3 regions of the Streptomyces sp. NBC_01089 genome follow, and region 3 is predicted to be linked to each of the others. Evidence: predicted binding sites of a transcription regulator. Region 3 holds the regulator's gene; each other region holds the start of a gene.
The links. Region 3 encodes HrcA, which represses chaperone genes, less so after heat shock. Its sites were predicted from a motif close to TTNGCACTCNGNNNNNCNGAGTGCNAA; they were not measured.
Positions count from the first base shown of each region.

Region 1: groES (co-chaperone GroES) is a predicted target of HrcA. The motif match lies at 2,198-2,224, and genes of this name have one in related genera.
Region 2: OG510_RS22705 (FmdB family zinc ribbon protein) is a predicted target of HrcA. The motif match lies at 8,735-8,761, and genes of this name have one in related genera.

Region 1 is NZ_CP108660.1:3,302,382-3,312,569, forward strand. Features, by position in the region: gene groL (chaperonin GroEL) at 1-1,616, opposite strand, end outside; gene groES (co-chaperone GroES) at 1,743-2,051, opposite strand; gene OG510_RS14480 (THUMP-like domain-containing protein) at 2,421-3,599, shown strand; gene OG510_RS14485 (hypothetical protein) at 3,745-4,110, opposite strand; gene OG510_RS14490 (alpha/beta hydrolase) at 4,365-6,062, shown strand; partial or broken gene OG510_RS14495 (IS110 family transposase) at 6,159-7,375, opposite strand; gene OG510_RS14500 (hypothetical protein) at 7,749-8,447, opposite strand; gene OG510_RS14505 (DUF222 domain-containing protein) at 8,906-10,188, shown strand, end outside.
Region 2 is NZ_CP108660.1:5,045,036-5,055,223, reverse strand. Features, by position in the region: gene glp (gephyrin-like molybdotransferase Glp) at 1-851, opposite strand, end outside; gene galU (UTP--glucose-1-phosphate uridylyltransferase GalU) at 855-1,757, opposite strand; gene OG510_RS22725 (5-formyltetrahydrofolate cyclo-ligase) at 1,852-2,445, shown strand; gene OG510_RS22720 (penicillin acylase family protein) at 2,512-5,268, opposite strand; gene OG510_RS22715 (potassium/proton antiporter) at 5,459-6,964, shown strand; partial or broken gene OG510_RS22710 (MFS transporter) at 7,307-8,527, shown strand; gene OG510_RS22705 (FmdB family zinc ribbon protein) at 8,771-9,154, shown strand; gene OG510_RS22700 (S-methyl-5'-thioadenosine phosphorylase) at 9,263-10,147, shown strand.
Region 3 is NZ_CP108660.1:5,796,789-5,806,976, forward strand. Features, by position in the region: gene OG510_RS25985 (SpoIIE family protein phosphatase) at 1-1,099, shown strand, start outside; gene hemW (radical SAM family heme chaperone HemW) at 1,156-2,358, shown strand; gene OG510_RS25995 (DUF3097 domain-containing protein) at 2,396-3,232, opposite strand; gene OG510_RS26000 (MBL fold metallo-hydrolase) at 3,243-3,971, opposite strand; gene hrcA (heat-inducible transcriptional repressor HrcA) at 4,128-5,138, shown strand; gene dnaJ (molecular chaperone DnaJ) at 5,139-6,275, shown strand; gene OG510_RS26015 (nitronate monooxygenase) at 6,457-7,530, shown strand; gene OG510_RS26020 (16S rRNA (uracil(1498)-N(3))-methyltransferase) at 7,527-8,288, shown strand; gene OG510_RS26025 (hypothetical protein) at 8,386-8,934, shown strand; gene OG510_RS26030 (ATP-binding protein) at 9,051-10,001, shown strand; gene OG510_RS26035 (S41 family peptidase) at 10,007-10,188, shown strand, end outside.

The DNA.
Region 1 (10,188 bases), 2.5 Mb from region 3:
GAGTGACCGTGGCCGTGAGCCGCCTCGGGCTCCTCCTCCGCCGGCTTCTCGACGACCAGGGTCTCGGTCGTGAGCAGCAGCGAAGCGATGGACGCGGCGTTCTCCAGCGCGGAGCGGGTGACCTTGACCGGGTCGATGACGCCGGCCTTCACCAGGTCGCCGTACTCGCCGGTCGCGGCGTTGAAGCCGTCGCCCTTGCCGAGCTCGGCGACCTTCGAGGTGATGACGTAGCCCTCGAGGCCGGCGTTCTCGGCGATCCAGCGCAGCGGCTCGACAGCGGCGCGGCGGACGACCGCGACACCGGTGGCCTCGTCGCCGGTCTTGCCCAGGTTGCCTTCGAGCACCTTGACGGCGTGCACCAGAGCGGAGCCACCACCGGAGACGATGCCCTCCTCGACCGCGGCGCGGGTCGCGGAGATGGCGTCCTCCAGACGGTGCTTCTTCTCCTTGAGCTCCACCTCGGTGGCGGCACCGACACGGATCACGCACACGCCACCGGCCAGCTTCGCGAGGCGCTCCTGGAGCTTCTCGCGGTCCCAGTCGGAGTCCGTGGACTCGATCTCGGCCTTGATCTGGTTGACGCGGCCCTGGACCTCGTCGGCCTTGCCACCGCCGTCGACGATGACGGTGTCGTCCTTGGTGATGGTCACGCGGCGGGCGGTGCCCAGCACGTCGAGACCGGCCTGGTCGAGCTTGAGGCCGACCTCCTCGGCGATGACCGTGGCACCGGTGAGGGTGGCCATGTCGCCGAGCATCGCCTTGCGGCGGTCGCCGAAGCCGGGGGCCTTGACCGCGACCGCGTTGAAGGTGCCGCGGATCTTGTTCACGACCAGGGTCGACAGGGCCTCGCCCTCGACGTCCTCGGCGATGATCAGCAGCGGCTTGGAGCTGCCCGCCTGGATGACCTTCTCGAGGAGCGGCAGCAGGTCCTGGATCGAACCGATCTTGCCCTGGTGGATCAGGATGTACGGGTCGTCGAGGACGGCCTCCATACGCTCCTGGTCGGTCACCATGTACGGCGAGAGGTAGCCCTTGTCGAAGGCCATGCCCTCGGTGAAGTCCAGGTCGAGCCCGAAGGTGTTGGACTCCTCGACGGTGATGACACCGTCCTTGCCGACCTTGTCCATCGCCTCGGCGATGAGCTCACCGACCTGCTTGTCCTGCGCGGAGAGACCGGCGACAGCGGCGATGTCGGACTTGTCATCGATCGGGCGGGCGGTCGCGAGGAGCTCCTCGGACACGGCCTTGACCGCGGCGTCGATGCCCTTCTTCAGGGAGGCGGGCGAAGCGCCGGCGGCGACGTTGCGCAGGCCCTCCCGGACCAGCGCCTGGGCCAGCACGGTGGCGGTGGTGGTGCCGTCACCCGCGATGTCGTTGGTCTTGGTCGCCACCTCCTTCACCAGCTGCGCACCGAGGTTCTCGTACGGGTCGTCGAGCTCGACCTCGCGGGCGATCGTGACACCGTCGTTGGTGATGGTGGGGGCACCGAACTTCTTGTCGATGACGACGTTGCGGCCCTTGGGGCCGATCGTCACCTTGACCGTGTCGGCAAGCTTGTTGACGCCGCGCTCAAGGGCGCGACGGGCGTCCTCGTCGAACTTCAGGATCTTCGCCATGGAGCTGATTCAGTCCTCTCAAAAACGAACTGCGCCCCCAGTGCCCGTCACTCGTTGTGCGAACACACTTGTGCGAACACAGCAGATGCGGGGCCAGGGGCGCAGATCAAGAAATACGTCGGTGAATTACTTCTCGACGATCGCGAGAACGTCGCGAGCCGAGAGGACGAGGTACTCCTCGCCGTTGTACTTCACCTCGGTGCCGCCGTACTTGCTGTAAAGCACGACATCGCCGGCCTTGACGTCAAGCGGAAGACGCTCGCCGTTCTCGAAGCGGCCCGGGCCCACGGCCAGGACGACGCCCTCCTGGGGCTTCTCCTTGGCGGTGTCCGGAATGACCAGGCCGGAGGCCGTGGTCTGCTCGGCGTCGAGCGGCTGGACCACAATGCGGTCCTCGAGCGGCTTAATGGCAACCTTGGAGCTGGTTGTCGACACGATCCGGTCTCCCCCTTCGGAGATCTCACGGGGTGAACTGTCTGAGTGGCGACCGGATGGATCCGTCGTCGCGGGTGCCGGACCGGCCCGTCGCCATATTTGGCACTCTCCCGTGGGGAGTGCCAGAACTGAGACTAGGACGGCAGTTAGCACTCGGTCAAGCGGAGTGCCAATGTGGTCGGCCATGTCGTCGGGTTCCTGATGCGGGGCGGCGGTCCCGACCGGAGGCAATGCCGCGGTCCCTTCCCATCGGTTCAGCTCGGTTCAGCGCTTCGCGTTTCGCGCCCGCCTCGCCATCAGCTGCGGCTGCGGCTGCGGCTGCGGCTGCGGGCGGCCGGTCGTCCGCAGCCGATCACCCACAATGGACAGGTGACCGATCTCGACGCCTTCACCGCGCTGTTCACCGATGAGGGCGCCGCCCTGCTCGAATCGCTGCGGGAGTACGACGCCGCCCAGGAACTGGCCGTCGCCACCAGGTTGCGCCGCACGTACCCCACTGAGCTGGTCTCGGCCGCCCTCGCCCAGGCGCGGCTGCGCCAGCGGGCCGTGCCGAAATTTGGCGCCGCCGACGCGTACCGGATGTTCTTCACGCCCAACGGTGTGGAGCAGTCCACTCGTAGATCCGTCGCCGAGTACCGCGCGCGGCGCTTCGCCGAGCTGGGCGTACGCAGCGTCGCCGACCTGTGCTGCGGCATCGGCGGGGACGCCCTGGCGCTCGCCCGCGCCGGGATCTCCGTACTGGCGGTCGACCGCGATCCGCTCACAGCCGAAGTCGTACGGGCCAACGCGGACGCCCTCGGGCTGAGCAGCCTGGTCGAAGTACGGTGCGCGGATGTGGCGGACATCGACACCGACCCGTACGACGCGGTCTTCGTCGACCCGGCACGGCGTGGCGGTCGCGGCCGGATCTTCAACCCCGAGGCGTACTCACCGCCGCTGTCCTGGGCCACGGGCGCGGTGGCCGACCGCCCGGCCCCGGGAGCGATCAAGATCGCTCCCGGTATCCCGCACGAGCTGATCCCCGCCGAAGCCGAGGCCGAGTGGATCTCCGACAACGGTGACGTCAAGGAAGCAGTGCTCTGGTTCGGCACGGAACCGGGCCTGCGCCGCGCCACACTGCTCCCGTCAGGGACCACCCTCACGGGCCGCGGACTCCCCGACCCCGAGGTGCGTGCACTGGGCCGGTATCTGTACGAACCGGACGGCGCCGTCATCCGCGCCCATCTCGTCGCCGAGGTCGCCGAGGAACTCGGTGGCGGGCTCATCGACGAGACCATCGCCTACATCACCGCGGACGACCTGCGCCCGACGCTCTGCGCGACGGCGTACGAAATCACGGACGCGCTCCCCTTCGGTCTGAAAAAGCTCAAGGCACTGCTGCGCGAGCGGGAAGTCGGGAACCTCACCGTCAAGAAGCGCGGCTCGGCGGTGGAGCCCGAAGAGGTACGACGCAGGGTCAAGCCGCAGGGGCCGAACGCGGCCACCGTGATCCTCACCCGCGTCGCCGGCGCGCCGACGATGCTGATCGGACACCCGGCGCAGCCCTGACGGAGCCACCGGGCCCTGCGAACCCCCTGGCGGAGCCGCCGGGCCCTGAGACTTCCCGCTCCTCGTCAGGGGCCGGGGGACGCTTGCCGGCGTCTCGTCGGGGGGCTCGCCGGCGCCCCGCCCGGGGACGTTTGCCGACGCCTCGTCAGGCCAGGTCCGTCAGCTCGTCCGCGTACACCTGGGACAGCGGCTGCGGCCCCACGTACTGCTGGCAGTTGCAGACCCCGGGCTCGAAACTCAGCGGCTTCTTGTTCTCGTCCCAGGACGTCGGCACCTCGACGGTCTCGTGGCACTTGCCTTGCCGGTCGTGCTTGGCGAGGTGGTGCGTGCAGCCGCAGACCGGCTCGGGCGGTTTGTGCGCCGCCTCGATCTCCCTGCGTTCCCGCTCGGCCGTCTCCAGCCGCTCCATCCGGCGCTCATGACGTGTGCGCAGGGCAGTACGGCCCGTATCGGCGACCCAGCCGAATCCGCCGACCATGAAGAAGATGAATACCCACCAGAGCCAGCTCACTTGCGGCCCCTTCCCCCCGGCCCGTGTCCTGGCCTTCAAGGTTACCCGTGCGAGCACCGAGAGCCGAAGGGTCTGGGCGGGGAAGCTCTGGGCGGGGGCGGTGGGGGACGTGGCCTTGCCTGGTCGGGTCTGGGTGGCCTGGGCGAGCGCCCGGAGGTGGCCTGGGGTGGCTGACCTGGGGGTGACTGACGGCCCGTCCCCCGTACGGACCTTGCGCCAGGCGGTATCCGACGGGTCGTCAGAGGATGATCAACATGACGCCTCGTAAGCCGTCGCGCCTGTCGGCGCGTTTGTCGCTCCGCTCGTCCCTTCCTGCGGCAGGCCGCCCGGCCATCGCCGCACGGCCTCGTAAGCCGTTCCGTCAGGTGCGGGCCGGCCTGTCCCGTAAAGCCGCCGGGCGGGTCGTGGGGTGTGCCGCGGCCGCTTCTCTGCTGCTCGGCGGGCCCGCGTTCGCCGCCGCCCCCGCACCTCCCGCAGCCACGCCGTCGGCCGCTGCCGGCGCCCTCGCGGCGCCCAAGGACCAGGACCCGCTGAAGTGGGCCACGTGCCCCGCGCCCTCCCAGGCGCAGGGCGGGGGCAAGGCCCCCGGGACCGGCTGGACCTGCGCCACTCTGCATGTCCCCCTCGACTACACCAAGCCCGGCGGGAAGACGATTCCGCTGGCGCTGATCCGGCACCGTGCGACAGGTCCCGGCAAGCGCATCGGCTCGCTGATCTACAACTTCGGCGGCCCCGGCGGCTCGGGCGTCGACACACTGCCCGCGTTCACACCCACGTTCGCGAAGCTCAACACCCGCTACGACCTGGTGAGTTTCGATCCGCGCGGAGTCGGCAACAGTGCACCCGTCAACTGTCTCACCGGACCGGAGACCGACGCTCTCAACGCCGTCGACTCCACGCCCGACACCCCCACCGAGGTCCGGCAGTGGATGGACGCGACCCGGAACTTCGCGGCGCAGTGCACGAAGAAGTCCGGCCCGCTCCTGCCGTATCTGACGACCACCAATGTGGCCAGGGACCTGGACCGGATCCGCGCGGCGGTGGGCGACAAGAAGCTGAACTACTACGGCTTCTCGTACGGCACGGAGCTGGGCGCGACCTACGCCCACCTCTTCCCGCAGAAGGTCGGCCGTGCGGTGCTCGACGGCGTCATGCACCCGGACAAGGACTTCACGCAGGGAGCCCTCTACCAGCTGAAAGGCTTTCAGCTGGCCCTGGACCACTTCGCGCGCTCGTGCGTCGCCGCCACGTATCTCTGTCCACTGCACCGCTCCACTCCCGAGGGGGTGGAGAAGGTGCTGACCGGGCTCGTGGACGGCCTGGAGAAGCACCCGGCGGCCGCAGCGGGGGGCCGCACGCTCAATGACTCGCTCGCGCTGACAGCGATCGAGGGCGCGCTGTACTCACCGGATTCCGGCTGGCCGCGCATGGCGAGCGCGGTCGCGGTGTATCTGCGTACCCACAACCCCGCGGCGCTGCTCTCGATGGCCGACAGCATGACGGGCCGGGACGCGAAGGGGCACTACTCGAACAGCAACAACGTTTTCTCGGCGACCAGTTGCGCCGACTTCGGCGTTCCGGTGGGGAAGACAGAGATCGAGCGGCAGCTGCCTGCCTTCAGGAAGGCGTCGCCGCTGTTCGGCCCGCAGTTCGCGTGGGCGCTGAACCAGTGCACGTACTGGCCGGTCAAGGGGGCCATGAAGCACATGGAGGTCAGGGCGAAGGGCGCACCGCCGATTCTGGTCATCGGCAATACGGGTGACCCCGCCACCCCGTACGGCGGGGCGAAGGCGATGGCGCAGCGGCTCGGGAAGGGAGTCGGGGTGCTGGTCACCTGGAAGGGCGGCGAGGGCCACTGCTCGTACGGGAACGGCAGCGCGTGCATCGACGGCACGGCGAACGCGTATCTGCTGGACGGGAAGGTGCCTGCGTACGGGACCAGCTGCTCCTGAGGGGAAGGGGCTTCCCCCGGGGGCTCCCGGGGGGTGCCTCTATGTCTTTCGTCAAGGCACTCCTGCCGGGTTTGGGGTGGTTCGGGGTTGCTGAGGTTATGCGGCGAGCTCGACGCCCTTCGGTGTCCGGGATTCGTAGAAGGTGCCGTCGCGGAGCATGGCGAACAGGACGCTGATGCGTTGGCGGGCGAGGCGGAGGAGGGCCTGGGTGTGGGTCTTGCCGCGGGCCCGTTGCCTGTCGTAGTAGGCGCGGGAAGCCGGATCGGCGTTCATGCAGGCGAAGGCGGACAGGAACATCGCCCGTTTGAGTTGCCGGTTGCCTCCTCGGGGTGCGTGTTCGCCGTGGATCGAGGTGCCGGACTGCTTGGTGGTGGGGGCGAGTCCGGCGTAGGAGGCGAGGTGGGCGGCGGTGGGGAAGCTGGTGCCGTCGCCGACGGTGACCAGCAGGACTGCGGCGGTCCTGACGCCGACGCCGGGCATCGACGTCAGGACCGGGGAAAGAGGGTGAGCCTCCAGCAGGGTGTTGATCTGGGCTTCCATCGCCCGGCGCTGGGTGTGGACGGCGGTCAGGGAGGCGGCCAGAGAAGGGATGACGATGTCGAGGGTGCCGGTGCCGGGGACCACGACGGTCTGTTCGTCGAGGGCGTCGAAGACGTCGTCGATCAGTCGCTGTGCCATGCGGGGGCTTTGGGGCGGATCAGTTCCACGAGTCTGCGTCGGCCGGCGTTGCGCAGGGCGGCCGGGGATCCGTAGCGCTCCAGGAGCCAGGTGACGGCCTGGTGGTCGAGGCGGGGACCCAGAACGCGCTCCAGGCTGGGGTGGAACTGGGTGAGCAGGCCGCGTATCCGGTTGGACGTGCGGGTGGCCTCGGCGGCGAGGTCCTGGTCGAAGCCGACAAGGACCGTGAGTTCGGCGGTGATCTCGTCGGTCAGCTCCAGCGAGCGCAGGGTGTGCGGCATGGTGCGGGCCGCGTCCGCGATCACGGCGGCGTCTTTCGCGTCGGTCTTCGCCTCGCCCGGGTAGAGGTCGGCGATCCGCCGCATGGCCAGGCCGGGCAGGTAGGCGACGCGGCAGCCCGCGTCCCTCGCGACGGTCAGCGGCAGGGCGCCGATGGAAGCGGGCTGGTCGACAACGACGAGGACGGTGCCGAACTTCGCGGCCAGTTTGTCGAACACGGCCCGCAGCCTGGGTTCGCTGTTGGGCAGGGGCTTGTCGAAGACCTTCTTCCCGGCCGGGGTGAGTCCGTGACCGTGATGGGCACTTTTGCCGACGTCCAGGCCCAGGAATACGCCGACATTTTCAATCTCGGACATCGTTCCCTTTCCGGGGTGTTGACGGTGCCGGCCTCGGCTTGGGTGTCGTGCTCGCGCATCCACGTTATGCAGACCTGCCGCCCGCGAACTGTCCGGCATTGCGCCGGGCCGGACGGTGGCCGGACCTCTGATCAGCGTCTCCGACGGACACCTCTCGGGCCCGGTGAACACCACCCCCCAGGTCATGCCTTCGACAGGGGGCAACAGTCATGCCGGGCCCGGAGGCCAGCGGCCCCATTGCGGAGCCGCGGAAAACATAACGGGGCTGGTAGGGAAACGGGGCATTGGGGGGCGCGGGCGCAGGTGCCTCAAAGGCGGGAACTGGTATACGCCGTTCCATGGCGCGGGCGCGCGGCCGCGCGCCCAGGCGGTGTCACTCTTGCAGCAACTCCGCCGCGAGACGTTTGACCTGGTCGGCGAGGGGGCGCTGCGCCGGCTCGTGGTGGGCGGCCGCGTCGGCCAGCCGGACGACATCCGTCCGCCACCGGCCGCTGGCCCGCCCGTCGGCGCCGACCCGGCGCAGACCGCGCTCCAGGAGGCCCTCTGCCACCTCCGGCTGCCCGCGCAGCACCGCCTTGACGACCGCCACGGCGTTGGCGAGCGCGCTGGCCGCGAGAGACCACTCGGGATCTTCCGCCACGGCTGGAGTGCAGCCGTCCTGCGCCCGACCACTACCCGTCGGGCCTACCGCCCCCGCTGGATCTACCGCTCCGTCGGAGACTGCCGTGATCTCCAGGTCCAGCCGCCAGAACAGCGGCATATCCCGGAAAGTGAGAAACAACAGCCTTCGGTCGCACGACTTTTGGGTATCCGGGTCACTGCGCAGCGAGACGACGTCACGAACCGCTCCCAGGCAGGGCCCGACGGCGGCCACACAATCGCTGAACTGCGCGTACGGCACCGCCCAGGCAAGGTCGATATCGCTGTACGGATCAGCCATACCCCGGGCGAGCGAGCCGCGCAATGCCGCCACCGACCCGGCGCACCGCGCCGCGAGCGCGCTCTGCAACTCGTGAGCGAAGGCATCCCGGCGGGCCGGGTCGAGGTCCATGGCGGGCGGCACGGGAGACATGGCGCCACAGCGTAAGGCACGTCGGTCCCTGGACCGACTCGTCCAGTGCGACCCCCGGGCCCCACAGGCCGGCGAGAGCGACAGAACTGCATGGCATCGCGCCTCCCTCACACGGCGGCTGAGGGTCGAGATGTTGAGTTCCACGTTCCGGATCTGCCATTCAAATGAGTGAAAGCACTTCACGAACTGGCATTACTACGGAGAGTGAGCAACGATAGGAGGGTGAGTCGCCCAAGAGGTGGCGAGAGTTGAGGCCAATCACGGGGGTGTGGGCCATGACCATCCAGACGGATCAGACGAACCGAATGGCAGGGACCAGCCGGTCAATTCGGCCCGTCCACGCAACACGGACCATCCGGGCGGCGCGGATCGGGGCCGCCCGGTCGGCACACGCAAGCCAGACCGCAGTACTGGACAGAGCAAAGCCCGAACCAACTGCTTCTACAGGCCCACTTGGCATGTCGGCCGGACCGGACGAGCCCAGCGAACCGGACGGACTGGACGGACTGGACGGGCTGGACGGGCTGGACGGGCTGGACGGGCTGGACGGGCTGGACGGGCTGGACGGGCTGGACGGGCTGGATAAAAGCTTCCAGCTCGAACTGCCCGGTGCGCCCGAAACCCAACCCGATCCACCAGTTCCCTCAACTCCCCACAATCCTCCAGCATCATCAGCTCCACCGAAGCCAGCCGACCCTCAGACAGCCGACGACTGGGCCGCCCACCTACGGGAGACAACTCCGTCAGCCCAGACTGCAGCGCTCCTCGGTGCCCTGGAACCGAAGAAGCTGTCGCCACGCGGACGTATCGATGCTCTGGCCGTCCTGGAGCGCCACGCTGCATGGTTCGCTGCCCGGCAGGTCCATCTGCTGGCAGACATCGCCACGCATGCCGAGACCGCACTGCCCTCCAACGACGGTCACATCGACACTCAGCTCCTCAACCACGGTGACTACGCGGTCGAAGAGGTGGCGTGCGCCCTGCGTATCAGTAACGCGACCGCCACCGAGCGCCTGCAGATCGCCAAGGAACTGGCCGGGCAGTACGCCAACACGCTCGGCCTGCTAGAGGGCGGAGAGATCTGCTACATGCAGGCCAGGAACCTGGCCAACGCCTGCCGGGTCCTGGAACCCGAGGCGGCAGCCCGAGTCGAGTCAGCCATGGCGACGAGGATGCCCACCCAGGCCACCGGCCAGAGTTCCCGAGCGCTGCGCCGACAAGTGATCAAGGCAGACCCCGAGGGCTACCAGCGCCGGCTGGAACTGCGGACGAAGGAGCGGGAGATCGTTCGCTATCCGCAGGATGACGGCATGATCACGTGGGGCGCCACGGTGCCGGCAGAGCTCGGAGCGCGCTTCGACCAGGCAGTCGACGCCCATGCCACGACGCTCGTCGTGGACGACCGCACCCTCAGCCAGCGCCGAGTGGATGCCCTGGCTGATCTCATCCTCAACCGGCCGGTTCTGCTGAGCAGTTCCAAAACTCCTACGGAAGCCGAGACACCCGCAGGACTCTCCGGCCGGCCTCCCGCCGCCACCGCACTCGTGCACGTAACCGTGCCCCTCGACGTACTGGTCGGTGCGAGCGAAGACCCGGCGGAGCTGAAGGGCTACGGCCCCATCACCGCACTGCAGGCCCGCACTATCGCCTTCGCCGAGGGAACGATCTGGCGCCGCCTGATCACTCACCCGAAGACCGGATTGCTCATCAAGACCGACCCCACCACCTACCGCCCCACCGC
Region 2 (10,188 bases), 750 kb from region 3:
TTCACCACGTCGTACGCGCCGACGCTGACGCCGCCCGTGGTGACCAGGATGTCGGCCCTGATCAGCTGGTCCTCGATGGTGGCGCGCAGCGCGTCGGCGTCGTCGGTGATCGCTCCGACGCGGTACGAGATGGCGCCCGCGTCCCGCGCGGCCGCGGCCAGGGCGAAGCTGTTGGAGTCGTAGATCTGGCCCTCGGCGAGCACCTCGCCCGGCTGGGTCAGCTCGCTGCCGGTGGACATGACGACGACGCGCGGGCGCGGGCGGACCCGCACCGAGCCCCGGCCGATCGCGGCCAGCAGCCCGATCTGCGGCGGGCCGAGCACCGTACCGGCTTCGAGTGCGAGGTCGCCGGTGTGGACGTCGCTGCCGCGCTCGCGTACATGCGCGCCCGGCTCGGCCGAGCGGTACACACGGACCTCGCCGCTCGCGCCCTCCGGCGCTCCGCTGGCGGCCCGCATGGTGGTGGCGGTTCCCCCGCCGGTGCCGCCGTCGGTCCACTCGACCGGTACGACGGCCTGGGCTCCGGGCGGCAGCGGGGCGCCCGTCATGATGCGGGCGGCCTGCCCCGGCCCCACCGTGGGCAGTTCGGCCAGGCCGGCCGCCACGTCCCCGATGACCGTCAGCACGGCGGGGAACTCCTGGCTCGCGCCCTCGACATCGACCGTACGGACCGCGTACCCGTCCATCGAGCTGTTGTCGAAGGGCGGCAGCGAGACCTCGACCATGACGTCCTCGACGAGGACGCAGCCCTGCGCGTCAGGCAGTTGCAGCTCGATCGGTTCGAGTGGACGTACTGCCGCGAGGATGTCGTCCAGATGCTCGTCCACCGACCAGATCGGGGTGTTGCTCACGTGCTACATCTCCTCGGTGACATAACGGCGAAGCCAGGCCCTGAAGTCCGGGCCCAGGTCTTCACGTTCGCACGCGAGTCTGACAATGGCACGCAGATAGTCGCCCCGGTCGCCGGTGTCATAGCGGCGGCCCTTGAAGACGACGCCGTGCACCGGACCCCCGGCCTTCTCGTCGTGGGCGAGCTGCTGGAGGGCGTCGGTGAGCTGGATCTCGTTGCCGCGGCCCGGCTCGGTCTTGCGCAGTATCTCGAAGACCGCGGGGTCCAGGACATAGCGGCCGATGATCGCGAGGTTGCTGGGGGCGTCGGCCACGGCGGGCTTCTCGACCAGGTCGGTGACCTTGACCACGTCGGACTCGCCGGTGGGCGCCACGGCGGCGCAGCCGTACAGATGGATCTGGGCCGGCTCGACCTCCATGAGGGCGACCACGCTGCCACCCTCGCGCTCCTGGATCTCCACCATGCGTGCGAGCAGCGGGTCACGCGGGTCGATCAGGTCGTCGCCGAGCAGGACCGCGAAGGGCTGGTCACCGACGTGCGGGGCCGCGCACAGCACGGCGTGGCCCAGCCCTCTGGGGTCGCCCTGGCGGACGTAGTGCATGGTCGCGAGGTCGCTGGACTCCTGGACCCTGGCGAGCTTCTCGGCGTCGCCCTTGCGGGTGAGCGCCGACTCCAGCTCGTAGTTGCGGTCGAAGTGGTCCTCCAGCGGACGCTTGTTCCGACCGGTGATCATGAGTACGTCGGAGAGACCGGCCGAGACCGCCTCCTCGACGACGTACTGGATGGCCGGTTTGTCCACCACAGGCAGCATCTCTTTGGGCGTGGCCTTGGTGGCCGGCAGGAACCGGGTACCGAGGCCCGCTGCCGGAATGACAGCCTTGCTGATCCTGGGCGGCAACTGAGTCATGCGTAGCACCCTATCCGCTGATATCTGGGCGGAAGATGATGCTCCGGTTAATAGATCCTCATACCCGAGGTGACGAGAGGATGACGGACTTCTCATGACGCCCGCACACTTCGACAAACCGTCTCTGCGGCGGCAACTCCTGGCCGCACGGGCCCTCCTGTCCCCCGAGGACGTCGCGGCGGCTGCCGCGGTTCTCGCCGGTCACGCCGTCGCGCTCCCGGAGCTCGCGCGGGCGCACACCGTCGCGGCCTATGTCTCGGTCGGCCGTGAGCCGGGCACCCGCCCGCTCCTGGACGCGCTGCGCGCCCGCGGGGTCCGGGTGCTGCTTCCGGTGCTGCTGCCCGACAACGACCTCGACTGGGGCGCGTACCGGGGCGCGGACTCGCTGGTGCCCGCCGGGCGCGGGCTTCTGGAGCCGGCCGGCGCACGGCTCGGCGTACGCGCGGTGCTCGAAGCCGACGCGGTCCTGCTGCCCGGACTGGCCGTCGACGGGCGGGGGATGCGGCTGGGGCGCGGCGGCGGCAGTTACGACCGGGTGCTCGCCCGGCTCGCGGGGGCGGCAGCGCACCCCGCCCTGGTGGTGCTGCTGTACGACAACGAGGTGGTCACGCGGGTCCCGGAGGAACCGCACGACCACCCCGTGCACGCGGTGGTGACCCCGGCGGGCATCCGCCGCTTCAACGCCTGAGCCGCCGCCGGGTCAGCGCCCGGGCCGGCCCGGAAGCCGACCCGGGCCGGCCCGACGCCGCCCGTGTCACGGCTTGAGCACCAGGGTGTCGACCGTGCTTCTGTCGACGGCGGCCTTGCTGAACGACCAGCCCAGCAGTTCGCCGTTGGCCCACTTGCTCTCCTGATCGGTGTAGTGCGCGCTGTACGCGTGCCCCGACTCACCGGTCAGGTTGATCCACTGCGACTTGTCGAGATCCTTGAGGTTCACGACCATCCGCATCGACGGGACCCAGACGACTCCGTACCCGCCGGCCGCGTTCCAGCCGGTGGCGTCCACCGCCGCCTCGCCGCCGCCCAGGTTGAACGGGCCGCGGTTGAGCATCCACTGGAGGATGCCGGGGCCGTCGGTGCCGAGCGTCTGGTTCTTGAGCATCAGCTGGTGCAGCCGGCCCCAGTTCCAGGTGTCGACGTCCTTGCCGAGCTTGGCCGTCAGCTCCCAGCGGGCGTCCTTCATGGCCCGCGCGAGCAGCTGGTCACGGTTGTGGGTGGCCCCGTCGAGGCGGGTCTTCGGCGTCTTCCACCAGTCGCTGTCCGGCTTGTCGAGCAGCTTGCGCACGACCTCGAACCACCGGTCGCCGCCGTCCGGCTGCGCCGAGTCGGCCGAGCGCTCACCGCACTCCCGTACCAGCTTGTCCTGTTCGTCGGCGGGCCCAGCCGCGCTGTTGGCGGGCGGCACATTGAGGCACTGGCCCTCCACCCGCAGCTCCTTGGGCAGCTTGTTGCCGAAGGCCAGTTTGAGGATGTTGCGCCAGACCGCGTTGAAGTACGCGGCGGCGGCCGAGTCCGACTCCTGGGTGTAGTCCCAGCCCTCCAGGAGCTTCTGCGCCTGGCGGACGTACGGGTCCTTGATGTTCAGCTTCAGCAGCCGCGGGGTCAGCAGCTTCGCGATCTCGCTGCTGTTGTCCAGCTGCATCTTCTGCATGTCCTCGGTCGAGATCTTCCCGCCGTCCTTGGTCTTCGACTCGATGAGGTCGGTGATCCGCCGGCTGCGGGTGCCGTAACCCCAGTCGTCGGTCAGCAGGTACGGGTACTTCTTCGGGTCGATCACGGCCTGGTTGGCGGTGACGATGTAGCCGCGCTTCGGGTTGTACTCGTAGGGCAGCTTGTCGAAGGGGATCGTGCCCTTCCACTGGTACTTGGAGTCCCAGCCGGGAGCGGGCATCGTCCCGTCGTACCCGTTGGAGCGGATCGGGATGGTGCCGGGCGCCTGGTAGCCGATGTTGCCCTGGGTGTCGGCGTAGATCAGGTTCTGCGAGGGGACGTCGAAGTCCTTGGCGGCGGCGCGGAAGCCGGTCCAGTCCTTGGCCTTGTCGAGGTCGAAGACCGCGTCCATGGAGTTGCCCGGCTGGAGCGCCGTCCACTTGAGTGCCACCGCGTAGCCCGCGCCGCGGTCCGGTGCGGCCGAGGTCACCGGGGCTTTCTGGCCGACCTTCGCCAGTTCGGTGTCCCGGTCGGAGACCAGGGGGCCGTTGTTCGTCTCTCTCACGACGATCTGCCGTGACTTCCCGCCGGCGACCTTGATGGTCTCCTTGCGGGTCGTGAAGGGCTTCTCCTCACCGTCGTAGAGATAGCCGTTGTCGGTGACCTTCTCCAGATAGAGGTCGGTGACATCGGCGCCGAGGTTGGTGAAGCCCCAGGAGATGTTCTGGTTGTGCCCGATGATCACGCCGGGCATGCCGGAGAAGGTGTAGCCCGCCACGTCGTAGTGGCAGTTGCTGTTGACGGTTCTGCAGTGCAGGCCCATCTGGTACCAGAGGGACGGCAGTTGCGGCGCCAGGTGCGGGTCGTTGGCCAGCAGCGGCTTCCCGGTGGTCGTCAGCTTGCCCGAGACCACCCAGGAGTTGGAGCCGATGCCGCTGCCGCTCGGGCCGAGCAGCGTCGGGATCTTGTCCAGGGTGTCCGAGAGCGAGGAAAGCTGCGACTGCACACCCTCGACCGCGTCGCCCGCGGTGTTCGAACCGCCCGTGACACCGCCCGGGTTCGCGTCCTGGTCGAACTTGCCGGTGACCGGGTCGATGCCGCCCTGCTGCACGATCGGCTTGTTCCGGCTGTACGGGTAGGACGGGTACAGGTCGCTGATCTGCTGGGCGCTGAGCCGCGACGTCATCAGGGAGCGGTCGATCTCGTCCTGCATGTTGCCGCGCAGGTCCCAGGCCATCGCCTTGAGCCAGGCCACCGAGTCGACGGGCGTCCAGGCTTCGGGCTTGTAGTCGTTGGTGAGATTCAGGGCCGCGTACTCGACGGAGATCTGCTTGCCGTCCTTGCCCTTCAGATACGCGTTGACCCCGGCCGAGTACGCCTGGAGGTTCTTCTTCGTCTCCGGCGACAGCTTGGTGTCGTACTCCTGCTGCGCGACCCGGTGCCAGCCGAGGGTGCGCAGGAAGGAGTCGGTCTTGACCTGGCCTGAGCCGAACATCTCGGAGAGCCGGCCGGACGTCATGTGCCGCCGGACGTCCATCTCGTAGAAGCGGTCCTGGGCCTGGACGTAGCCCTGCGCACGGAAGAGGTCGGCGTCGGTGTCCGCGTAGATCTGCGGTACGCCGTAGCTGTCGCGCTTGACGTCGACGCTGCCGGAGAGGCCGGGGACCTTGATCTCACCGGTCGTCTGCGGAAGGGACGCCCGCACGGTGCTCACGCCCCAGTACGTCCCGTACCCGATGCCCGCGACGAGCGCCAGCACCACGACGATCACGATCAGCCTGGCGCGACGCCCTTTCTTCCTGCGGGATTTCGTGCCGGAATTCGTGCCGGAAGGGGCGGCTGTGGTGGTGGCGGCGGGCATCGCTGTCCTTCGAGGGGCAGGGTGGTCTGTAGGTCCGACGGAGCGCTGGAGCAACCATAGGCGCAGCGCTCGGGCGCCAGGGACCTGGTATCCCCACCGCCATCGCACAAGTAAGCGAAGCGTCAAGGAAGCGTCAAGGATTAGGTAGGGTAACGAAGTAACTGCAGGCGTACGAGGGAAGGAACGGCCACTGACTGTCCACCATCTCAACGAGCTCCTGCTGATCTGCTCGCTCGTCCTGCTGATCGCCGTGGCCGCCGTGCGCATCTCCTCCCGCAGCGGCCTCCCCAGCCTGCTCCTCTATCTCGGCATCGGGATGGCCATAGGCCAGGACGGCATCTTCAACGTCAAGTTCGACAACGCCGAGATGACGCAGGTGATCGGCTACGCCGCCCTGGTCGTGATCCTCACCGAGGGCGGTCTCGGCACCAAGTGGAAAGAGATCAAGCCGGTCCTGCCGATGGCCGTCGTGCTGTCGACGGTCGGCGTCGCGGTGAGCGTGGGGATCACCGCCGCCGGCGGGCACTATCTGGTCGGTCTCGAATGGCGCCAGGCCCTGATCATCGGAGCCGTGGTGTCGTCCACCGACGCCGCCGCGGTCTTCTCGGTGCTGCGCAGGGTGCCCCTGCCGTCCCGGATCACCGGTGTGCTGGAGGCCGAATCCGGCTTCAACGACGCCCCGGTGGTGATCCTGGTCATCGCGTTCTCGACGGCCGGTCCTGTCGACCACTGGTACGTACTGATCGGCGAGATCGCCCTGGAGCTGGCGATCGGCGCCTCGATCGGGCTCGCCGTGGGCTGGCTCGGCTCGTGGGGGCTGCGCCATGTCGCGCTGCCCGCGTCCGGTCTCTACCCGATCGCCGTGATGGCCATCGCGATCACGGCGTACGCGACCGGCGCCATCGCGCACGGCAGCGGGTTCCTCGCCGTCTACCTGGCGGCGATGCTGCTGGGCAACGCCAAACTGCCGCACTGGCCGGCCACCCGCGGATTCGCCGAAGGGCTCGGCTGGATCGCCCAGATCGGCATGTTCGTCCTGCTCGGTCTGCTGGTGAGCCCGCACGAGCTGGGCAGCGACTTCTGGCCCGCGGTCATCGTCGGCCTGGTCCTGACGATGGTGGCGCGGCCGGTCTCCGTACTGCTGAGCCTGGCGCCGTTCCGGGTGCCCTGGCAGGAACAGACCCTGATGTCGTGGGCCGGGCTGCGCGGAGCGGTGCCCATCATCCTGGCGACCATCCCGATGGTGTCCGGGATCGACGGCAGCTCCCGGGTCTTCAACATCGTCTTCGTGCTCGTCGTCGTCTACACCCTGGTGCAGGGGCCGACGCTGCCCTGGCTGGCCAGAAAGCTCAGCCTCGGCAAGGGCGCCGACGCCGCGGCCGACCTGGGCATCGAATCGGCGCCGCTGGAACGGCTGCGCGGGCATCTACTGTCGGTGGCGATCCCGGAGAAGTCCCGGATGCACGGCGTCGAGGTCGGCGAACTGCGGCTGCCCAAGGGCGCGGCGGTGACCCTGGTCGTCCGGGACGGTACGAGCTTCGTACCGCAGCCGTCGACGGTGCTGCGGCGCGGGGACGAACTCCTGGTGGTGGCGACCAATCCGGTGCGCGACGCGGCCGAGGCACGGCTGCGGGCCATCGGCCAGGGCGGCAAGCTGGCGGGCTGGCTCGCCGACGGCGGCATCAACCGCCGGTAGCGGCAGCGCTCTGGCCTGTAGCGGCACCGCTCTCGTCGGCAGCAAGCACCACTCGCCAGTAGCGGTACCATGAACCGAATCGGTTCTGACCCGATCGACTTGATTGACCTGATTGACCTGATCGACCAACTCTGCCTGATGCAGAGCTGGCGCGACCGTATGGCGGTCGAGGCACCCACGTCGCGGTGCGTGCGCGGTATCCGCGCAGGTGTTCCGCACGACGAAACGGCCCGGCCTACCGCAGTTCCGCGCAAGAGGACAGCTCTCGGCAGCTCCCGTACGCATGCCTCCGCATGCCCGTACGACCAGGGGAGCGCCACCAGGCGGCAGAAAGGCTAGGCCGTGGTGTCCACGGTCTCCGAGACCCGTCCGGGGTACGGGCAGTTGCTGCGCACACCTGGCGCATGGACGTTCCTGCTGCCCGGTTTCGCCGCGCGGCAGCCCTTCGCGATGCTGACCATCGGCATCGTGCTGCTGGTGCAGCACACGACGGGGTCGTACGGCAACGCCGGCATCGTCGCCGCTGTGACGGGTGTCTCCATGGCGCTGTTCGCGCCGCAGAGCGGGAAGCTCGCCGACCGCTTCGGACAGCGCGCGGTGCTGTTCCCCGGCGTCCTGGTGCACACCGCTTCGGTGGTCGCCCTGACGGTCCTCGCGCTGGCGGGCGCCCCGCTGTGGGCGCTGTTCATCGCCGCTGTGCCGACCGGTGCCTCGGTACCGCAGGTCGGCCCGATGGTCAGGGCCCGCTGGGCCGCGAAGCTGGAGGGCTCGCCCCTCATGTCGACGGCCGCCGCCTTCGAATCGGTGACGGACGAGTTCACCTTCGTCATCGGCCCGGTGCTGACGACCGCGCTGTGCACCGGGATCCACCCGGCGGCCGGGCTGATCACCGAGGCCACGCTGACCCTGATCGGCGGTCTCGTCTTCGCGGCGCAGCGCCGGACCCAGCCCGCCGTCCGCGTACGTGACAACGACCACACGTCCGTACGGCACGTCTCCGCGCTGTCGGTTCCCGGTGTACGGGTGCTCGCCATCGCGTTTCTCGGGATCGGCGCGGTGTTCGGCGGCATGCAGGTCTCACTGACCGCGTTCGCCGAGGAGATCGGGCAGCCCGGAGTCAACGGTGTGCTGTACGGGGTCTTCGCCGCGGGCAACATGCTGGCCGGCATCGTCTGCGGAGCCGTCGCCTGGAAGACCGGGCCGAAGTTCCGGCTGCTCGTCGCCTACACGGCGCTGGCCATCACGGCATCCGGGCTCTGGGCGATGCACACGGTTCCGCTCATCGCGGGCCTCGGACTCCTGGTCGGCCTGTGCATCGCACCCGCGCTGATCAGCGGATACACCCTGGTGGACACGCTGGTGCCGACTTCGGCACGCACCGAGGCGTTCACCTGGCTGACCGGTTCGGTGGCACTGGGACAGGCCGCGGCCGTCTCGGTGGCGGGCGAGCTGACAGACGCGTACAGCTCAAGTGCCGGGTTCCTGGTGCCGATGGGCGGAACGGTCCTGGCCCTGCTCACCCTGCTGGCACTGCGGTCCCGGCTGACGCCGCGCGACGCGGGACCGGGCCTGGAAGCGGAGCCGGCCTCGGCGACGGCGACGGCATCCGCGTCCGATGCGGCATCGGGTCCGGAATCGGATCTGGCGTCGGATGTGGCGTCGGATGTGGTGTCCGGCCGGGGCATCAAGCGTGGCGCGCGGCGTGGGATCGGTCACCGAGTGCCCGTCTCAGTGGACTGATCCAGCGGAATACGTCACTATAGAGCGTCGTTAGCACTCACTGAGTGAGAGTGCCAGGAGGAGCAAGTGCCGACCTATCAGTATCAGTGCACCGAATGCAGCGAGGGTCTCGAGGCGGTGCAGAAGTTCACCGATGACGCCCTGACCGTATGCCCGAGCTGTGATGGACGCCTGAAGAAGGTGTTCTCGGCGGTCGGCATTGTCTTCAAGGGCTCGGGGTTCTACCGGAACGACAGCCGTGGCTCGTCATCGAGCAGCACGGCGGCGTCCGCGAAGTCCACCGGTTCGTCGTCCTCGTCGGACTCGTCCTCGGGTTCGTCCAGCTCTTCCGGTTCCTCGGGCTCTTCGGGTTCCTCGGGTTCCGACGCGAAGGCCGGTGCCTCGAAGTCGGCCGGTTCGGCGTCGTCCTCGTCATCGAGCAGCTCCTCCAGCGGCAGCTCGGCCGCCTGATAGCGCTTTCCCGGAAACCCCGCCGTCGGTCGACGGTGGGGTTTCCGTTGTGTCCGGGGCACCCAGGGCGTCGGGGGCGGGTCCTGAGCCCCGGATAGTGTGACCGGCATGGTGAATGTGGCGAACTCGGCAGACCGGGCGACCGCGGGGCGTACCCCGGCCCTGACAGCGGACATCGGGGTCATCGGCGGCTCCGGCTTCTACTCCTTCCTGGAGGACGTGACCGAGGTCGAGGTGGACACCCCGTACGGGAAGCCGAGCGACTCCCTCTTCCTCGGTGAGATCGCCGGCCGCCGGGTGGCGTTCCTCCCCCGGCACGGACGCGGCCACCATCTGCCCCCGCACCTCATCAACTACCGGGCGAATCTCTGGGCGTTGCGCTCCGTGGGCGTACGGCAGGTGCTCGGCCCGTGTGCGGTCGGCGGTCTGCGGCCGGAGTACGGGCCGGGGACGCTGCTCGTCCCGGACCAGATGGTGGACCGGACGAAGGCGCGCCCGCAGACGTACTACGACGGTCAGGTGCGGCCGGACGGCAGCATTCCGAACGTGGTGCATGTGTCGCTGGCCGACCCCTACTGCCCCGCGGGCCGCAAGGCAGCGCTCGCGGCGGCGCGGGGGCGGGAGTGGGAGCCGGTGGACGGCGGGACTCTGGTCGTCATCGAGGGGCCGCGGTTCTCCACCAGGGCCGAATCGCGCTGGCACGCGGCGATGGGCTGGTCCGTGGTGGGTATGACCGGGCACCCGGAGGCGGTGCTCGCCCGCGAACTGGGGCTCTGCTACACGTCGATGACGCTGGTCACGGACCTGGACGCGGGGGCCGAGGCGGGCGAGGGCGTCTCCCACGACGAGGTGCTGACGGTCTTCGCCGCCAATGTGGACCGGCTGCGCACGGTCCTCTTCGACGCGGTGGCGGGGCTGCCCGCGGAGCAGTCGATGGCCTGCCACTGCGCGCGGGCGCTGGATGGGGTGGACCCGGGGATCACGCTGCCTTGAGGGGCGGGCGGTTCAGGCACTGCTGAGCCCGGCTGCGGATG
Region 3 (10,188 bases):
GCACGCCCACGAGAGCCGGATCGACGAACTGCGGGCCGTCCTGGAGAAGGACCCGCCGCAGCTGCCCGAGTCCGCACGGGGCGGCGCCGTGACCCTGGAGTGGCCGGTCACCGACGGGACGGCGGGCGCCGAGGGCACGGTGCTCGGCTACCGGCTCCTTGCCGCGGGCCGGCCGCTGGGCACCCTGCTGCTCGGCCGCGCGGCCGGGCGCCGCGCCCACGAGGAAGTGGCCGCCCTGGTGGGCGACTTCGCGCGCCGGGTCGCGCTGGCGATCGGCGCCGCACGCCAGTACACCCGGCAGGCCACCATCAGCAGGGTCCTCCAGCGCGGGCTGCTGCCCAGCAGCGTCGCCGAGATCCCCGGCGTGGACAGCGCCCTCGTCTACGAGCCGCGCGGCGAGGGCGTCGCGGGCGGCGACTTCTACGACGTCTTCCCCGGCGACAGCGCGGGCGGCCGCTGGTGCTTCGCACTCGGCGACGTCCAGGGCAGCGGCCCGGAAGCCGCCGTCGTCACCGGACTCGCCCGCCCCTGGCTGCGGCTGCTCGCCCGCGAGGGCTACCAGGTGTCCGAGGTGCTCGACCGGCTCAACAAGCTGCTCCTCGACGACGCGATGGAGACCGCCGAGGCCGCGGCCCGGATGGTCGCGGTCGCGGGCGGCCAGGAGCTGCACGAGGACCCACAGTCCCGGTTCCTGTCGCTGCTCTACGGCGAGCTGGTGCCGCTGCCGGGCGGCGCGGGCGTGCGGTGCACCCTGGCGAGCGCGGGCCACCCGCTGCCGCTGCTGCTGAGCCCCGACGGCACCGTGCGGGCCGCCGCCGCACCGCAGATGCTGCTCGGCGTGGTCGAGGGCGTCACGTACGAGAGCGAGACGTTCGACCTGCTGCCCGGTGACACGCTGCTCTGTGTCACCGACGGTGTCACCGAGCGGCGGGCGGGCCCGCGCATGTTCGACGACGGCGACGGGCTCTCGGCCGAGCTGGCGGGCTGTACGGGGCTGACCGCGCAGGGCGTCGCCGAGCGGATCAAGCAGGCGGTGTACGCGTTCGGCGTGGAGCCGCTGGACGACGACATGGCGCTCCTGGTGCTGCGGGCGGAGTAGTTCCCGGCCCGGGGGACAATGGGGGCATGCCTTCCGTACTGCCCGATGGTGAGCCCATGCCCGATGACGGGGCGCTGCCCGGTCATGCCCTGGAGGGCGCGGGTGAGCGGCCGCTCGGGTTCTATCTGCACGTGCCCTACTGCGCGACGCGCTGCGGGTACTGCGACTTCAACACCTACACCGCCACCGAGCTGCGCGGCTCGGGCGGTGTGCTGGCCTCCCAGGACAACTACGCCTCGACCCTGACCGAAGAGGTCAGGCTGGCCCGCAAGGTGCTGGGGGACGACCCCAGGCCGGTCAGCACGGTGTTCGTCGGCGGCGGCACACCGACCCTGCTCGACGCGGCGGACCTGGTACGGATGCTCGCCGCGGTACGGGACGAGTTCGGCCTCGCCGAGGGCGCCGAGATCACCACCGAGGCCAACCCCGAGTCCGTCGGCCCGGAGTATCTGGCGGAGCTGCGGGCCGGCGGCTTCAACCGGATCTCGTTCGGGATGCAGAGCGCCCGGCAGCACGTCCTGAAGATCCTCGACCGCACCCACACCCCCGGCAGGCCCGAGGCGTGCGTCGCCGAGGCGCGCGCCGCGGGCTTCGAACACGTCAACCTCGACCTGATCTACGGCACGCCGGGGGAGTCCGACGACGACTGGCGGGCCTCGCTCGCGGCGGCGGTCGGCGCAGGTCCCGACCACATCTCCGCGTACGCCCTCATCGTCGAGGAGGGCACCCAGCTGGCCCGCCGGATCCGGCGCGGCGAGGTGCCCATGACGGACGACGACGAGCACGCGGACCGTTATCTGATCGCGGACTCGGTCCTGGCCGACGCGGGGTTCTCCTGGTACGAGGTCTCCAACTGGTCCACCACCGACGCGGGCCGGTGCCTCCACAACGAGCTGTACTGGCGCGGCGCGGACTGGTGGGGCGCGGGCCCCGGCGCGCACAGCCACATCGGCGGGGTGCGCTGGTGGAACGTGAAGCACCCCGGCGCGTACGCGGCCGCCCTGGCCGCCGGGAAGTCACCCGGCGCGGGCCGGGAGATCCTGCCCGCCGAGGACCGCAGGGTGGAGCGCATCCTGCTGGAGCTGCGGCTGCGCGACGGCTGCCCGCTGGACATCCTGGCCCCGGCCGGCCTGGCGGCGTCCCGGCGGGCGCTGGCGGACGGGCTGCTCGATCCGGCGGCCTACGGGTCGGGGCGTGCGGTGCTCACGCTGCGCGGGCGGCTGCTGGCCGACGCGGTGGTGCGGGATCTGGTGGACTGAGGCGGCGCCGCTCGCTGCCTGCGTCCGGCCCCGCTCCTCAAACGCCGGAGTGGCTGGAATCCTCCGGCGCCGTCACGAAGTCGATCAGCTCCTCGACGCGGCCCAGCAGTGCGGGCTCCAGGTCGCGGTAGGAGCGTACGCCCGACAGGATCCGCTGCCACGCGGCGCCGGTGTTCTCCGGCCAGCCCAGGGACCGGCACACGCCCGTCTTCCAGTCCTGGCCGCGCGGTACCGTCGGCCACCCCGCGATGCCCACGGACGACGGCTTCACCGCCTCCCACACATCGATGTAGGGGTGCCCCACCACCAGCGCGTGGTCGCTGGAGACCTCCGCCGCGATCCGGGACTCCTTCGAGCCCGGGACCAGGTGGTCGACCAGCACGCCGAGCCGCGCGTCCGCCGCAGGCCCGAACTCCGCGACGATCGCGGGCAGATCGTCGATGCCCTCCAGGTACTCGACGACGACGCCCTCGATCCGCAGGTCGTCACCCCAGACCCGCTCGACCAGCTCCGCGTCGTGCCGCCCCTCGACATAGATCCGGCCGGCCCGCGCCACGCGCGCCCTCGCGCCGGGCACCGCCAGTGAACCGGACGCCGTGCGGTGCGGGCGCTGCGGCGCCGCCGTGGGGCGTACGAGCGTGACCGGGCGCCCTTCGAGCAGGAAGGCGCGCGGCCCCATCGGGAACACCCGGTGCTTGCCGAACCGGTCCTCCAGGGTGACCGTCGGCCCCTCGGCCGTCTTCTCGCACCGGATCACCGCACCGCAGAACCCGGTGGCGATCTCCTCGACCACCAGATCGGGCTCGGCCGCGACCTCGCGGGCGGGTGTCTGCTTCTTCCACGGCGGCGTGAAGTCGGGGCTGTAGCTGCGCATTCCGCAGACGCTACGACACCCCGGAGCTCGCTGCCAGCACATCCCGCTGAGCGCGGACGAACGCGGCGTCGACCACGGCCCCGTGCCCCGGCACGTACAGCGCGTCATCGCCGCCCAGCGCCAGCAGCCGGTCCACCGCCGCCGGCCAGCGGGCGGGCAGCGCGTCCGGGCCCGCCTGCGGCTCCCCCGACTCCTCGACCAGGTCGCCGCAGAAGACGACAGGGCGGTCGCCGGGGACGAGCAGCGCCAGGTCGTGGCCGGTGTGGCCGGGGCCGCAGTTCACCAGGGTCACCCGGCGGCCGCCCAGGTCCAGGGTCAGCTCCCCGGAGACCTGATGGTGCGGAGCGACCAGCTGCGCCACCGCGTCGGCGGCCTCCACGGCCGGCACCCCGTGGCGTACCGCGTCCTCGCGCAGCGCTTCGGCCCCGCGCGAGCCCCGGGTGAGCAGCGCCCGGGTCCCCACCGCCCCGTACACCTGCACCCCGGCGAACGCGGCGGTGCCCAGCACATGGTCGAAGTGCGGGTGGCTCAGCGCGATGTGCGTCACCCGGCGGCCCAGCGCCGCCTCCGCGCGCATCCGGACCTCCCGGCCCTCGCGGAGCGTGGCACCCGTGTCGAAGAGCAGTGCGCCGAACCGGCCCGCCACAAGCCCGGCCGTCGCGTCCCAGCGCGGGAGCCGGCACCGGCCCACGCCCGGCGCCAGCGGTTCCCAGCCGGAGTCTTCCCAAGCGGCGTCCATACCGCGACGCTATCCCGGTCGGCGGAGACCGGCGCGACCGTGCGAAGGGCCGCCCTTGCCAGCGGTGAACCTCTCCGCCGTACACTGGGACGCTGCTGGCACTCGAACATTCCGAGTGCCAGGCAGGCCCGGATCGACAGCTGGAGGTGTGCGCGGGTGCTCAGCGAACGCAGACTCGAAGTGTTGCGCGCCATCGTCCAGGACTATGTGGGCACCGAGGAGCCGGTCGGCTCCAAGGCGCTCACCGAGCGGCACCGGCTCGGTGTCTCACCGGCCACCGTCCGCAACGACATGGCGGCCCTGGAGGACGAGGGGTTCATCGCGCAGCCGCACACGAGCGCGGGCCGCATCCCCACGGACAAGGGGTACCGGCTGTTCGTCGACCGGCTCGCGGGCGTCAAGCCCCTCTCGTCGCCCGAGCGGCGCGCCATCCAGAACTTCATGGACGGCGCGGTCGACCTCGACGACGTGGTGGGCCGGACCGTACGGCTGCTGGCGCAGCTCACCCGGCAGGTCGCCGTCGTGCAGTATCCGTCGCTGACCCGTTCCACGGTGCGGCATGTGGAGCTGCTCGCGCTGGCGCCCGCCCGGCTGATGCTCGTCCTGATCACGGACACCGGACGGGTCGAGCAGCGCATGATCGACTGCCCGGCGCCGTTCGGTGAGACATCTCTCGCGGATCTCAGGGCCCGGCTCAACAGCCGGGTGGTGGGACGCCGTTTCGCGGACGTACCACAATTGGTGCAGGACCTGCCCGAGTCATTCGAACAGGAAGACCGGGGTACGGTTTCCACGGTGCTCGCGACCTTGCTCGAAACGCTGGTCGAGGAGACCGAGGAACGGCTGATGATCGGCGGAACCGCCAATCTGACGCGATTCGGACATGACTTCCCACTGACCATCAGGCCGGTGCTGGAAGCGCTTGAGGAGCAGGTCGTGCTGCTCAAGCTGCTCGGTGAGGACTCGGGCATGACCGTACGCATCGGGCATGAGAATGCCCACGAGGGCCTGACGTCCACATCGGTCGTCGCCGTCGGCTACGGTTCGGGCGACGAGGCAGTCGCCAAACTCGGCGTGGTCGGACCGACCCGCATGGACTACCCCGGAACGATGGGAGCGGTACGCGCAGTGGCACGTTACGTCGGACAGATCCTGGCGGAGTCGTAAGTGGCCACGGACTATTACGCCGTTCTCGGCGTGCGCCGCGACGCTTCCCAGGACGAGATCAAGAAGGCATTCCGGCGATTGGCGCGCGAGCTCCACCCGGACGTCAACCCCGATCCCAAGACGCAGGAACGCTTCAAGGAGATCAACGCCGCCTACGAGGTGCTGTCGGACCCGCAGAAGAAGCAGGTCTACGACCTCGGCGGCGACCCGCTCTCGCAGGCGGGCGGCGGCGGAGCCGGCGGCTTCGGCCAGGGCGGCTTCGGCAACTTCTCGGACATCATGGACGCGTTCTTCGGTACGTCGTCCCAGCGCGGGCCGAGGTCGCGTACGCGGCGCGGCCAGGACGCGATGATCCGGCTGGAGATCGACCTCAACGAGTCGGCCTTCGGCACCACGAAGGACATCCAGGTCGACACCGCCGTGGTCTGTACGACCTGCAGCGGCGAGGGCGCGGCCCCCGGCACCTCGGCCCAGACCTGCGACATGTGCCGCGGCCGCGGTGAGGTCTCGCAGGTCACCCGGTCCTTCCTGGGCCAGGTCATGACCTCGCGGCCGTGCCCGCAGTGCCAGGGCTTCGGTACGGTCGTGCCGACCCCGTGCCCCGAGTGCGCGGGCGACGGGCGCATCCGCTCCCGCCGCACGCTGACGGTGAAGATCCCGGCCGGTGTCGACAACGGCACCCGGATCCAGCTCGCGGGCGAGGGCGAGGTCGGCCCCGGCGGCGGCCCCGCCGGTGACCTGTACGTCGAGATCCACGAGCTGCCGCACGCGGTCTTCCAGCGGCGGGGCGACGATCTGCACTGCACGGTGACGGTCCCCATGACGGCGGCGGCGCTCGGTACGAAGGTGCCGCTGGAGACGCTGGACGCGCTGGAGGAGGTCGACATCCGGCCGGGCACACAGTCCGGTCAGTCGATCCCGATGCACCAGCGCGGCATCACGCATCTGCGCGGCGGCGGCCGGGGCGACCTGATCGTGCACGTCGAGGTGCTCACCCCGACGAAGATGGACGCCGAACAGGAGCGTCTGCTGCGGGAGTTCTCCAAGCTGCGCGGCGAGGAACGGCCCACCGGCCAGTTCCAGCCGGGGCAGCAGGGGCTGTTCTCGCGGCTGAAGGACGCGTTCAACGGGCGGTAGCGGGGGCTGTTCTTTCTGCCGGGGGTCCGGGGGTCGTCCCCCGGGGGATGCAGTCAGCCCGGGCAGCAGGGGCTGTTCTCGCGGCTGAAGGACGCGTTCAACGGGCGGTAGCCCGCAGGGTGGGTACTCCCGCCCGAGCCGCCGATTCGGTGCGGTGCGGAGGACGTGGCACGATGCGGTCATGTCCTCCGTACTCGCCGATCTCTGCCGATATCCGATCGTGCAGGCCCCCATGGCGGGCGGTGCTTCAGGCCCGCAGCTCGCCGCAGCCGTCTCCGAGGCCGGTGGTCTCGGGTTCCTCGCCGCCGGGTACAAGACCGCGGACGGCATGTACGAGGAGATCAAACAGCTGCGCGGGCTGACCTCCCTGCCCTTCGGCGTGAATCTGTTCATGCCGCAGTCCGACAACGCCGATCCGGCCGCGGTCGAGCTCTACGGCCAGCAGCTCGCCGGTGAGTCCACCTGGTACGAGACGCCGCTCGGCGACGTCCACGGCAGCTCGGACGACGGCTACGAGGCCAAGCTGGCCGTCCTGCTCGACGACCCGGTCCCGGTCGTCTCCTTCACCTTCGGCTGTCCCTCCCGCGATGTGCTCGACGCCTTCGACCGGGTCGACACCTTCACCATCGTCACCGTCACCACCGCTGAAGAGGCGCAGGCCGCCCAGTGGTGCGGCGCCGACGCGGTCTGTGTGCAGGGCATCGAGGCGGGCGGCCACCAGGGCACACACCGCGACGACCCGCAGAACGACGGCACGGGCATCGGTGTGCTGTCGCTCATCACCCAGGTCAGGGAGACCGTGCAGCTGCCGGTCATCGCGGCGGGCGGCCTCATGCGCGGCGCGCAGATCGCGGCGGTGCTCGCGGCGGGCGCGGAGGCCGCGCAGCTCGGTACGGCCTTCCTGGTGTGCCCCGAGTCCGGCGCGAACAGGCTGCACAAGCAGGCCCTGACCAACCCGCTCTTCGTCCGCACCGACCTCACCCGCGCGTTCAGCGGGCGCCCGGCGCGCGGTCTCGTCAACCGGTTCATGCGCGAGCACGGACCGTACGCCCCCGCCGCCTATCCGCAGGTGCACCACCTCACCTCCGGACTGCGCAAGGCGGCGGCCGGAGTGGGCGACGCCCAGGGCATGGCGCTCTGGGCGGGCCAGGGCCACCGCCTCGCCCGTGAGCTGCCCGCGGGCCAGCTCATCGAGGTGCTGGTCGCCGAACTGGACGCGGCCCGCACGGTGTTGGCCGATGGCGGCCCGTCATGACCGCCCCGGTCTTCGTGGTCGACGCGGCGGGTGGCCTCGACACGGCGGCCCCCGGCGGCCGGTTCGTCCTGGACGGCCCCGAGGGCCGGCACGCGGTGTCCGTGAAGCGGCTGCGGGCGGGCGAGGACGTCGTACTGACCGACGGCGCCGGCCGCTCCGCGCGGTGTGTGGTCCTGGCGGCCGAGGGCAAGGACCGGCTGGAGCTCCGGATCGACGCGTGCGCCGACGAGCCGCCGCCTGTACCCCGGATCACCGTCGTACAGGCGCTGCCCAAGGGCGACCGCGGCGAGGTCGCCGTCGAGACCATGACCGAGACAGGTGTCGATGTGATCGTGCCGTGGCAGGCGTCGCGCTGCATCACCCAGTGGCGGGGCGACCGGGGCGCCAAGTCCCTCGCCAAGTGGCGCAGTACGGCACGGGAGTCGGGCAAGCAGTCCCGGCGTACCCGCTTTCCCGAGGTCACCGATGCGCTGAGCACCAAGCAGGTCGCCGCGCTGCTCGCGGACGCCGACCTGGCCGGGGTGCTGCACGAGGACCAGGAGTACGGCAGTGAGCCACTGGCCGCGGCCGAACTCCCCACGCGCGGCGAGATCGTGCTGGTCGTCGGCCCCGAAGGGGGAGTGTCCCCGGAGGAGCTCGCGGCGTTCACGGCGGCCGGGGCCGGGGTGTACCGGCTGGGGCGCAGTGTGCTGCGCACCTCAACGGCGGGCACGGCCGCGGGAGCGCTGCTGCTGGCCAGGACGGGACGCTGGGGCTGAGCGGGGCCCGCCCTCCGGGGGCGGTCCGCCACCCGCGCGAGTGAAGTGGCCGCATAGGGGCTGCACATCGGGGCACTCCGGTGGGAACCTGCCCCGTATGGGGGCATTGAGGCACGTATCGAGACGGGTGCGGTTCCGGACGGTTCTCGCGGCGATCGGCTTTGCCGGCACGGCAGTCGCGGGCGTCGCGGCCTGTGACCCGGTCGACGGGGTCAACACCGCGTCCGTCGCCTACACCACCGACCGCACCGCCACCAGCGCCCTTGAGCACCACGGCGTCGGCGTCGACTGGCTGTCCTGCACGGCCGACTCCGCGGCCGGCACCGGCGCTCCGTCCGCGCCGCCGTCCACCGCCGCGCACGACGTGGCACAGGTCGACTGCCAGGGCAGGACCAAGAGCAAGCAGGACATCACCGTCAAGGGCAAGGTGACGCGGACCGTCGACGGGCGCTGCGTACAGGGCGATCTGACCAGCACGGTCGGCGGGCAACTGGCCTTCACGGCCACACTCCTGGGCAACTGTGCGGCCCCGCCCCCGGACACCACCACCCCACCGCCGGCCCGAAGCGGCGGCAGTGGCGGCGCCGCGCACCCGACGGAGACGGTGACGGTCACCGCCACCGTGACGCGGTACCCGGGCAAGTAGCGCGGCCGCGACCAGCGCTTAGGTATCCCGCCTAGGTATCCCATCCCTGGATTTAGGTGTACGGATCTTCGCTCCGGGGCCGCGCGTGGCGGGCTTTCGCCGGTCAGAGTGGGTCCATGGCTGCCCTTCCCGAACCGGACGTCCTTCCCGAGCCGGAGCTCGGTGCGCTCTCCGAACGCCTTGCCGCCACCCGCCTGGTGACCCTCACCGGCCCCGGCGGCATCGGCAAGTCAAGGCTGGCCGCCAGACTCGCCGAGTCCACCCGGTGTACGGGCGCACCCGTGCACCGGGTGGACTTCTCCGGCTGCCCCGACGCGGCGCTCGTCCCTTACACGGTGGCCGCCGAGCTGCACACCGCCCCCGCGCCCGGCACCGATCCGGTGCGCGCGGTGCTCGACCTGCTCGCCGACAGCCGGGGGCTGCTCGTCCTGGACACCTGCGAACACGTCCTGACGGGCTGCGCCTACCTCGTCGGGCGGCTGCACGACAGCTGTCCCGGGCTGCGGATCCTGACCACCAGCCGCAGGCCGCTCGGCGTACCGGACGAAGACCGGGTGGAGGTACCGCCGTTGCCCAGGGACCGGACCGCAGGCCTGCTCCAGGAGCACGCCGCCTCGTACGGGGTCGAGCTGCCCGGCTGCTGGGCCGGCCGGCTGGCCGGGCAGCTCGACGGCGATCCGCTCTCCACCCTGCTCGCCGCCCGCAGTCTGCGGCAGCTGACCGCGCGGCAGCTGCACGCGGCGCTCGGCGCGCCAGGCGGGCGCTTCGCCGTCCTCACCGACGGCCCCGGCGATCCGGCCAGGCACCGCACGCTGCTGCAGGCCGTCGAGTGGAGCCACGAGCTGTGCAGCAGGGCCGAACGGCTGCTCTGGGCCCAGCTGTCGGCGTTCACCGGTGAGTTCACCGCCGAGCAGGTCCGTACGGTATTTCCGGACGGGTCGTCGCTCGCCTCGCTGGTGAGCTCATCGGTGGTGCACGCCCGCGGTGACGGGACCTACCGGCTGCCGCTGGCACACAGGGAGTACGGAAAACTCCGGCTCGCCGGTCTTGGCGACGGCCTAGGGTGATCCGTGTGACGCAGCCTTCCTATCTCCGGTTTCCGCATGTCCAGGGCGATCTGATCGCCTTCACCGCAGAGGACGACGTCTGGATGGCCCCGCTCGACGGCGGCCGTGCCTGGCGTGTCAGCGCTGACAACAGCCCCGTCAGCCATCCCCGGATATCGCCCGACGGCCGCTGGGTCGCCTGGACCTC